DNA from 2 places in the Dorea amylophila genome. Region 1 is predicted to be linked to the other one. Evidence: riboswitches for the same ligand, from Rfam matches in the RefSeq annotation. Region 1 holds a riboswitch; the other holds the start of a gene.
The links. Region 1 has a riboswitch for glycine ahead of OCV72_RS01930 (serine hydroxymethyltransferase). Riboswitches for the same ligand answer to the same signal wherever they lie in the genome.

Region 1 (4,715 bases):
GCCAGCCCCTGGCAAGTGGAAAACTTACAAAAGACCGCATAAAACTGATGCATGAATATCTCGTATCGGGGGAAAAAGAGATCAAAGAAGGTCAGACAACATATTTCAAATCGGTTGGAATGGGATTATTTGATGTGTGTATTGCACAGAAATTATATGAAGTAGCAAAGGAGAAATAACATTATGAAAATCGTAGCAACAGAAAAAGCACCAAAGGCACTTGGACCATACTCACAAGGATATGTACACAACGGAGTACTGTATACAGCAGGACAGATCGCAATCAATCCGGAAGTGAATGATGTAGAAGCAACTACAATTGAAGCACAGACAGAGCAGGTATGCAAGAACTTAGGAGAGGTCTTAAAAGAAGCTGGAACATCATTTGACAAGGTATTAAAGACAACATGCTTTCTTGCAGATATGAGTGACTTTGCAGCATTCAACGAAGTATATGGAAAATACTTTACATCAAAACCGGCAAGAAGCTGTGTTGCAGTAAAGACACTTCCAAAGGGAGTTCTGTGTGAAGTAGAACTTATTGCGGCTGTAGAGGAGTAAGACAAATGGCAGAAGAACAAAAAACAGGCTGCAGTCCGTCCGATTGTGCGGGCTGTTCCCATGCAGGTGAATGCGGAAGCAAACCGCAGAGTCTGATCAAACCGGAAAATAAAAAATCACACATCAACCATGTGATCGCAGTTGTCAGCGGAAAAGGCGGTGTTGGAAAATCTATGGTTACCGCATCGCTTGCAAGGCTGATGAGAGAACAGGGATTTTCTGTAGGTATCATGGACGCAGATATCACAGGTCCATCCATTCCGAAGATGTATGGAATCCATGAAAAAGCAAAAGGGGATGGAGAAAATATTTTCCCATGTGAGGCAAAGGATGGAACGAAGATCATGTCCATCAACCTTTTACTTCCGGAAGAAGATGCTCCGGTTATCTGGAGAGGTCCGGTCATTTCAGGTGTTGTCACACAGTTCTGGACAGATGTTGCATGGGGAGAACTGGATTATCTCTTCGTAGACATGCCGCCGGGAACCGGTGATGTACCGCTTACCGTATTCCAGTCCCTTCCGGTAGAAGGCATCGTGATCGTAACTTCTCCGCAGGATCTGGTACGCATGATCGTAAAGAAAGCTTACAACATGGCAGGACAGATGGATATCCCGGTACTCGGAATCGTGGAGAACTACAGTTATCTGGAATGTCCGGACTGCGGACGTAAGATCTCCGTATTCGGCGAGAGCCACATCGACGAAGTGGCAGAAGAACTCGGCGTTCCGGTCATCGGTAAGATGCCGATCGATGCAAGTCTTGCAGAGGCAGTGGAGAATGAGAACTTTGCAGAAGTAAGCAATGATTATCTTGCGGAAGCAGTGAATAAACTTTAGAAGATACCATTTTTGTGATAAAAAATTAACTTATGGATTTAATGTTGACTTAGAGAAGATAACCTGTTATGCTAATTGCATAGTTGATGGATGAATTTGTGAGATACCTATGTACAAAGTGCATAAATGAGAAAGTGGAGATAGCACGCAGCATAGGAGCCGAAGGGGCATGCAGAAACTCTCAGGTAAAATGGAACGAATTCGGACGACGCTCTGGAGAACAATAAGAATTGTACCGAAGAAGTAATCTTTCAGGTAAAAGGACAGAGGCAGACAAAAAACACTTTTGAAAAGAAAGTATTTTTTGCCTGCTTTTTTAGTGCTCAAAATGGGGAATGGGCATGAAAAGCAGGCAGATTCCGAAGGAGGTAAAACAAAAATGAACAGAATCGAAGATGTAACAAATTACATCACAGAATGTGACAAAGAAGTTGGGGAAGCACTTTCATTAGAGCTTGGCAGACAGAGAAGAAATCTGGAACTGATCGCATCTGAAAATATTGTAAGCCCGGCAGTGATGCTGGCAATGGGAACCGTACCGACCAATAAGTATGCAGAAGGTTATCCGGGAAAAAGATATTACGGCGGATGCGAAGATGTAGACATTCTGGAGAATCTGGCAATTGAAAGAGCAAAAGAATTATTTGGATGTGAGCATGTATGTGTACAGCCGCATTCCGGAGCCAATGCCAATACTGCAGTGTATCAGGCACTTCTCGAACCAGGCGATACCGTTATGGGTCTGAACCTTGCACATGGCGGACACCTGACACATGGTTCACCGGTGAATTTATCCGGAATCTTATATCATTTCGTACCATATAATGTGAACGACGATGGATATCTGGATTACGATGAGATCCGTAAGATCGCACAGGAATGCAAACCAAAGATGATCGTTGCAGGCGCATCTGCATATCCGAGAGAGATCCGGTTTGATATCTTTGAAGATATCGCAAAGGAGGTAGGAGCATATCTGTTTGTAGATATGGCACACATTGCAGGACTTGTGGCAGCTGGACTGCACCAGAGTCCGGTTCCATACGCAGATGTTGTAACCACGACCACGCATAAGACGCTCAGAGGTCCGAGAGGCGGTATGATCATGTGTAAAGAGAAATACGCAAAAGCGATCAACAAAGCCATTTTCCCTGGAACACAGGGAGGACCACTAATGCATATTATTGCTGCAAAGGCCATCTGTTTCGGAGAAGCTTTAAAACCGGAGTTCAAAGAATATCAGCAGCAGGTGATCAAAAATGCGAAAGCACTTGCACAGGCAATGATCGACGAAGGATTCAATCTGGTAAGTGGCGGAACAGACAATCATCTGATGTTAGTGGATCTGCAGAATATGAATATCACAGGAAAAGAGCTGCAGAACAGACTGGATGAAGTCTATATCACAGTTAATAAAAATGCAGTGCCGAACGATCCGGCCAGCCCGTTTGTGACAAGCGGAATCCGTATCGGAACACCGGCAGTGACAACGAGAGGTCTGAAAGAAGAAGATATGAAGACCATCGCAAAACTGATCAAGATGACGGTTACAGATTTTGATACAAAAGCAGATGAGATCCGTGAAGCAGTAAATGAAATCTGTGGTAAGTATCCACTTTACAACTAGGAGGTGTTGGCAATGGAATTAAAGACTCCACTTTATGATGCGCATGTAAAAGCCGGTGGAAAGATTGTAGAATTTGGGGGATATCTTCTTCCGGTACAGTATGAAACAGGTGTGATCAAAGAACATATGGCAGTACGTACACAGGCAGGACTTTTTGATGTCTCACATATGGGAGAAGTATTATGTGAAGGGAAAGATGCACTGGCGAATCTGAATCAGATCCTGACGAATGATTTTACCAATATGGTAGACGGACAGGCAAGATACAGCCCGATGTGTAATGAACACGGCGGGACAGTGGATGACCTGATCGTATATAAGAAATCGGATGAACACTACTTTATCGTTGTAAACGCAGCAAATAAAGACAAAGATTATCAGTGGATGTTACGTCATCAGTTTGGCAAAGTAACATTCAAAGATGTATCATCTGAGTATGCACAGCTTGCACTGCAGGGACCGAAAGCAATGGAGATCCTTAAGAAGCTGACCGCAGAAGAGAATATTCCGGAGAAATATTATCATGCAGTATTCGATGCTGAAGTTGCCGGAATCCCATGTATCGTTTCCAAGACAGGATACACAGGTGAAGATGGCGTGGAACTGTATCTGGCAAGTGAGAAAGCAGAAGAAATGTGGAATACACTGTTAGAAGCAGGAAAAGAAGAAGGACTGATTCCTTGCGGACTGGGTGCAAGAGATACACTTCGTATGGAAGCAGCGATGCCGTTATACGGACACGAGATGAACGATGACATCACTCCACTGGAGACGGGACTTAAATTCGCAGTGAAGATGGCAAAGAATGATTTTATTGGGAAATCAGCTTTAGAGGAGAAGGGGACTCCATCCATCAAACGAATCGGTCTTAAAGTAACGGGAAGAGGAATCATCCGTGAACATCAGGATGTATACGTAGGCGATAAGAAAATCGGACATACAACAAGTGGAACACATTGTCCGTATCTTGGATATCCAATCGCAATGGCACTCGTTGATGCTGATTCTGTAGAAATTGGGGATACAGTAGAGGCAGATGTGCGAGGAAGAAGAGTGGCAGCAGAGGTGGTTGCACTTCCGTTTTATAAAAGAGAAAAATAAAAAGATATAATAAAAAGATATAAAGGAGAATAATATCATGATTTTAAAAGAAGAATTAAAATATTCAAAATCACACGAATGGATAGCATTAGACGGAGATACAGCAGTTGTAGGATTGACAGATTATGCACAGTCAGAACTTGGAGATCTAGTATTTGTTAACCTTCCGGAAGTAGGAGATACCGTAGAAGCAGGAGAAGTATTCGGAGACGTAGAATCTGTGAAAGCAGTATCCGATGTCTATTCACCGGTAACGGGAGAAGTAACGGAGATTAACGAAGAACTCTTAGATTCACCGGAACTGATCAATGACGATGCTTATGAAGCATGGTTCATCAAAGTAAAAGATGTATCAGCAACAGAAGAACTCTTAACTGCAGAAGAATACAAAGCATTTGTGGAAAGCGAGCAGGAATAAACCCAAGTCATTGAAAAAGGCGGTGAAAAAGCGATGGGAAGCTATGTACCGAATACGTTAGAAGAACGGAAAAAAATGCTTCGGGAAATCGGCTATTCGTCCATTGAGGACTTATTTGCACATATTCCGGAAGAAGTAAAATTAAAAGGGGAACTGAATATTCCGAAGG
Region 2 (4,715 bases), on a different contig from region 1:
AGGATAACAACTTCATTTGCATTACCACCTGTTACAACCGCATCTGCTGCCACATCTGCGTCCGCAAGAGACTGTGATTTTCCATCACGTCCGGCATACTCATCTGTAATAATTACAGTCTTGATGCCTTCTGCTTCGATCTTCTTACAGTTCATAATAAGGTCTGTATCCGGATTACCAAATCCTTCCTGTGATACGATAACGCCATCCAGATCTAACATCTTACACAGTTTTGCTGTCCAGTCAGAAGATCTTTCTTTATCTGCAAGGTATACATTTTCATTTGTAATGATCTGACATACAAAGTTCAGTGTCTTTCCATGTTCTTCAAACAGATCATGAACAACCGGATTATTCTCATGTACATATGTAGGATTCTTATCACATGCAGATACACAGTTACCGGAAACGATTGCTCCGTCCATGATCTCTGTAGGACTTAAAATTGTAGGAAGTGTCTTCTTTGCATCCACTCCGTATACATAAGTGTCATGTAAGAGTCCCTGGCTTTGAAGCATCTGGACATATGCAACTCTCGGAAGATCCGGATACTGTGTGATTCCTTCTTTGATACCGCATGTCTCATATACTTTTGTCTCATCCGGTGTAAGATTCCGTGCTAATTCTCCGATGTACGCTGCAACCCTGAATCCCGCGAAACGGACTGCCTTTTCATATTCATGCTGTTTGATTCCCTCTACAGGTTCACAGACCATAACAAGATTCAATGTCTTGGAAAATGGTGTGTAATCAGCTCCCGGTCCGGTCATGTCAATGATACCTTCCTGGAAACCGACGATTCTTCCTGCTGTTACAACAGCCATTCCTTTTAATGCATATGTCTTTCCGGAACCAACGGTATCAACTTTTGAAATAATTCCCGGGAATACCCCGCCTTTTCCCTCAACTTTTACTCTTGGTTCGATCACATCTTTTACCGGTGTGATTCTTACTGATTCCCCTGGTTTCGCAATATCAAAAGTGACTGTTTTGATATGCTCATCTTCCAATGCTACCGCTTTTACAGCTCCTTTATCTACATACAGGATTCCATCTTCAATCTTTGATGTATCCGCAAACTGGATATCCTTAATGTAAATATTCCCCATTTCTAATCTCACGATCTTTTCCTCCTTTTTTCATCTTCTTTTATAAAACGCTGCCCGTTTTACAACCTCTTTTATCACTGTCTTCTACCAGACATCCGCAGACGCCAGTCCGCTCTCTAATAAAGTCCAGTCAACCAATTGAAAATCCTTATAAACTTCTTCTTTGTAATACTTACTTTTATCTTGAAATTTCTGACATACCAGAATCGCATTTTCAATCAATCTGACAGATTCCCCATCCACCTTCTCCTTTCTCTCAGATATCAGCACAGATTTGTACGGTGTTTCCTTTGGTTTTACACTTCCTGATAATGGATGTGTCAATAATCTGTGGCCTTCGTAAATTCTGTCCCTTACTACCTTCAGAAGTTCTTCATAAGAGAGTTCCAGATAGATTACCTCATGTGTATCATCCAGCCTGGATCGTACAAGCGGATTATTTGTGATCACCATATACTTACTCATTCATGTCCATCCTCTCTTATGTTATTTCAACCAGCCTTAGAAAATAAAAAGGACGCTCCACGCCAGTTACTGCGTTCAAACGTCCTTTTCTGTCTTTCGTCCTGTTAAATCTAATTCCTCTTACAGTACAAGATTCAGAATGTAGTCCCTTTCTCCGTCCTTTTGCCTGAAAGTTTCGTCCGGTTTTTCCACATTTTTTTCGATACCGGTTTGCCTCTTCGGCGGCTGCCCTGGCAGCTCTCTCTTGAGAAATATCATCCCACTCTTCTTTTCAGTTATAGAAAATTTTTATATCATTTATTTTCTTCCTCTATATTACATCATTGTTATTTATATTGCAATACTTTATCTTTTTTTATCTTTTTTTAGTTGTTTTGAACAATTATGTAATCTGATTTTTGTATATTTTTCTATTTTCCCTCCGTTTTTCGTTTTCACTTATTCATTATTCACAAAGTCTTTTTTCTTTATTTTACTTTTTTATTTTTTAAGAAATTATGATAGTAATCGTCATGCAATTCTTTCATCTGGCTGCTCAGGAAGAACAATGCAAGAATATTAGGAATTACCATCAATGAATTGAAACAGTCTGCCATATTCCATACCAAATCAACCTGTGCAAGTGAACCTAACAATACACAGAGCGAAACCAGAACCGCATACGGCTTTACTGCATTTTTTCCAAATAAATATTTCACATTGGCCTGCCCAAAGAAATACCAGCCAATAATCGTCGAAAATGCGAAAAAGAACATACAGATTGCAATAAATACATTACCGAATTTTCCGAATACACTCGAAAATGCATACTGGCTGAGCGCTGTACCTGTAAGCCCTGTCGGAATCGACTGTGTTGTAATAATCACCAGTGCCGTCAGATTCAGAATTACAAAGGTATCAATGAATACACCGATCATTGCTACAAATCCCTGCTCTACCGGATGTTCTACTTTCGCTACCGCATGTGCGTGAGGCGTCGATCCCATACCTGCTTCATTCGAGAACAGTCCTCTTGCCACACCTTTTGTGAGTGCAAGCTTTACCGTTGCTCCCACTGCTCCGCCACTGACTGCAGACGGTTTAAAAGCACCTACAACGATAGAATAAAATGCATATGGGATTTCTTTAAAGTTTGCAAAGATTACAATCAGTGATCCGATAATATAAAAACATGCCATGATTGGAACAATCGTCTCTGTAACTTTTGCAATTCTGGAAATTCCTCCGACAAATACAAACAATGCGATAACCGCTATAATGATCCCCACCACTATCTGTGGTATACCAAATGCAGTATGAAATGCTGACGCTATCGAGTTGGACTGTACCGCATTTCCCATAAATCCCAGTGCAAAAATGATCAGAACAGAAAAGACAGCTGCCAGGATTTTTCCAAAAGTACCTTTGAAAGCCGCCTGGATATAATAAACCGGTCCGCCTGTTACATGCCCGTCTTTTCCTACATGCTTATATTTCTGAGCCATAATAGCTTCTCCGAAAATGGTCGCCATTCCAAGAAATGCCGCAATCCACATCCAGAAAATCGCTCCCGGTCCGCCTATTGCCAATGCTGTTGCCGCTCCTGCAATATTCCCCGTTCCTACCTGTGCTGCAATAGCCGTTGCAAGTGCCTGAAATGATGACATACCGTCTTTTCCCGCCGTTCCTTTTTTCGAAAACAGTCCGCCAAACGTTCTTTTCCACCCGGCCTTAAATCCACGTATCTGGATAAATCCGAGCCGGATCGTAAATATAACACCTCCTCCTAACAGCAGAATGATCAAAATATAATCTGCCAGATAATGTTGAATCAATAATACGATATTATTCAGTTTATCCAAAGTCTTTCCTCCTTACTTATAGATTTTACGAATAATGAATTAAGTCTTTTCTATAAATATACTCTTTCATTCATTTTAAATCAATATTTTATTTTATATTTTATTTTTTTGTACATTATGCACAAATCAATTTCTACATACCTGCATATATAAAAAAGACCGTGAAACCGCCATGCATGCACTTTGGCATACATAGCCGATTCCACGGTCTCTTGTTTTATCTCTTATGCTTCAATTTTCTGATGCTTACCACTCGAATTTCTTCTCAAAGTAAGCATCCAGATCTTCAATCTTGATTCTTTCCTGTTCCATGGTATCTCTGTCACGGACAGTTACTGCTCCGTCTTCTTCAGAATCGAAATCGTATGTTACACAGAATGGTGTTCCGATCTCGTCCTGACGACGGTAACGTTTTCCGATATTTCCACGGTCATCATATTCGCAGTTGTATTTCTTGCTTAACTGTGCAAATACTTTCTCTGCGCCTTCATTCAGCTTCTTAGAAAGCGGAAGCACACCGATCTTAACCGGTGCCAGTGCCGGATGGAAGTGAAGAACCGTACGTGTATCAGGCTTCTCCTCTGTTCCGATCTCTTCTTCATCATAAGCACTGCAAAGGAATGCAAGTACCATACGGTCTGCACCGAGTGACGGCTCGATAACGTATGGGATATATTTTTCCTTTGTCTCATCATCAAAGTATGTCAGATCCTGTCCGGATACATTCTGATGCTGTGTTAAGTCGTAATCTGTACGGTCAGCGATTCCCCACAGTTCTCCCCATCCGAATGGGAATAAGAACTCAACGTCTGTTGTTGCTTTACTGTAGAAAGAAAGTTCTTCTTTATCGTGATCACGGTAACGTACTTCATCATCTTTCAGTCCTAATGCAGACAGCCAGTTCAGACAGAACTTCTTCCAGTAGTCGAACCACTCAAGGTCTGTATCCGGTTTGCAGAAGAATTCCAATTCCATCTGTTCGAACTCTCTGGTACGGAATGTAAAGTTACCAGGTGTGATCTCGTTACGGAATGATTTACCGATCTGTCCGATACCAAATGGCAGTTTCTTTCTGGATGTACGCTGTACATTCTTGAAGTTAACAAAGATTCCCTGTGCTGTCTCCGGACGAAGATATACCGTATTCTTCGCATCCTCTGTTACTCCCTGGAATGTCTTGAACATCAGGTTGAACTGACGGATATCAGTAAAGTCATGCTTTCCACATGTCGGACATGGAATCTGATTCTCATCGATAAAGTTCTTCATCTGCTCCTGTGTCCATGCATCTACCGCACCA

Region 2: linked by a shared signal. The riboswitch ahead of OCV72_RS10090 (GrdX family protein) and the one ahead of OCV72_RS01930 (serine hydroxymethyltransferase) in region 1 are both predicted to bind glycine.

Annotation. Positions count from the first base shown of each region.
Region 1 is NZ_JAOQJW010000002.1:177,838-182,552, forward strand. It holds gene OCV72_RS01915 (ornithine cyclodeaminase family protein) at 1-179, shown strand, start outside; gene OCV72_RS01920 (RidA family protein) at 184-561, shown strand; gene OCV72_RS01925 (Mrp/NBP35 family ATP-binding protein) at 567-1,400, shown strand; glycine riboswitch at 1,604-1,677, shown strand; gene OCV72_RS01930 (serine hydroxymethyltransferase) at 1,780-3,027, shown strand; gene gcvT (glycine cleavage system aminomethyltransferase GcvT) at 3,040-4,128, shown strand; gene gcvH (glycine cleavage system protein GcvH) at 4,166-4,546, shown strand; gene gcvPA (aminomethyl-transferring glycine dehydrogenase subunit GcvPA) at 4,580-4,715, shown strand, end outside.
Region 2 is NZ_JAOQJW010000014.1:68,671-73,385, reverse strand. It holds gene OCV72_RS10095 (glycine/sarcosine/betaine reductase component B subunit) at 1-1,121, opposite strand, end outside; gene OCV72_RS10090 (GrdX family protein) at 1,194-1,574, opposite strand; glycine riboswitch at 1,719-1,831, opposite strand; gene OCV72_RS10085 (alanine/glycine:cation symporter family protein) at 2,042-3,415, opposite strand; gene OCV72_RS10080 (glycine--tRNA ligase) at 3,662-4,715, opposite strand, start outside.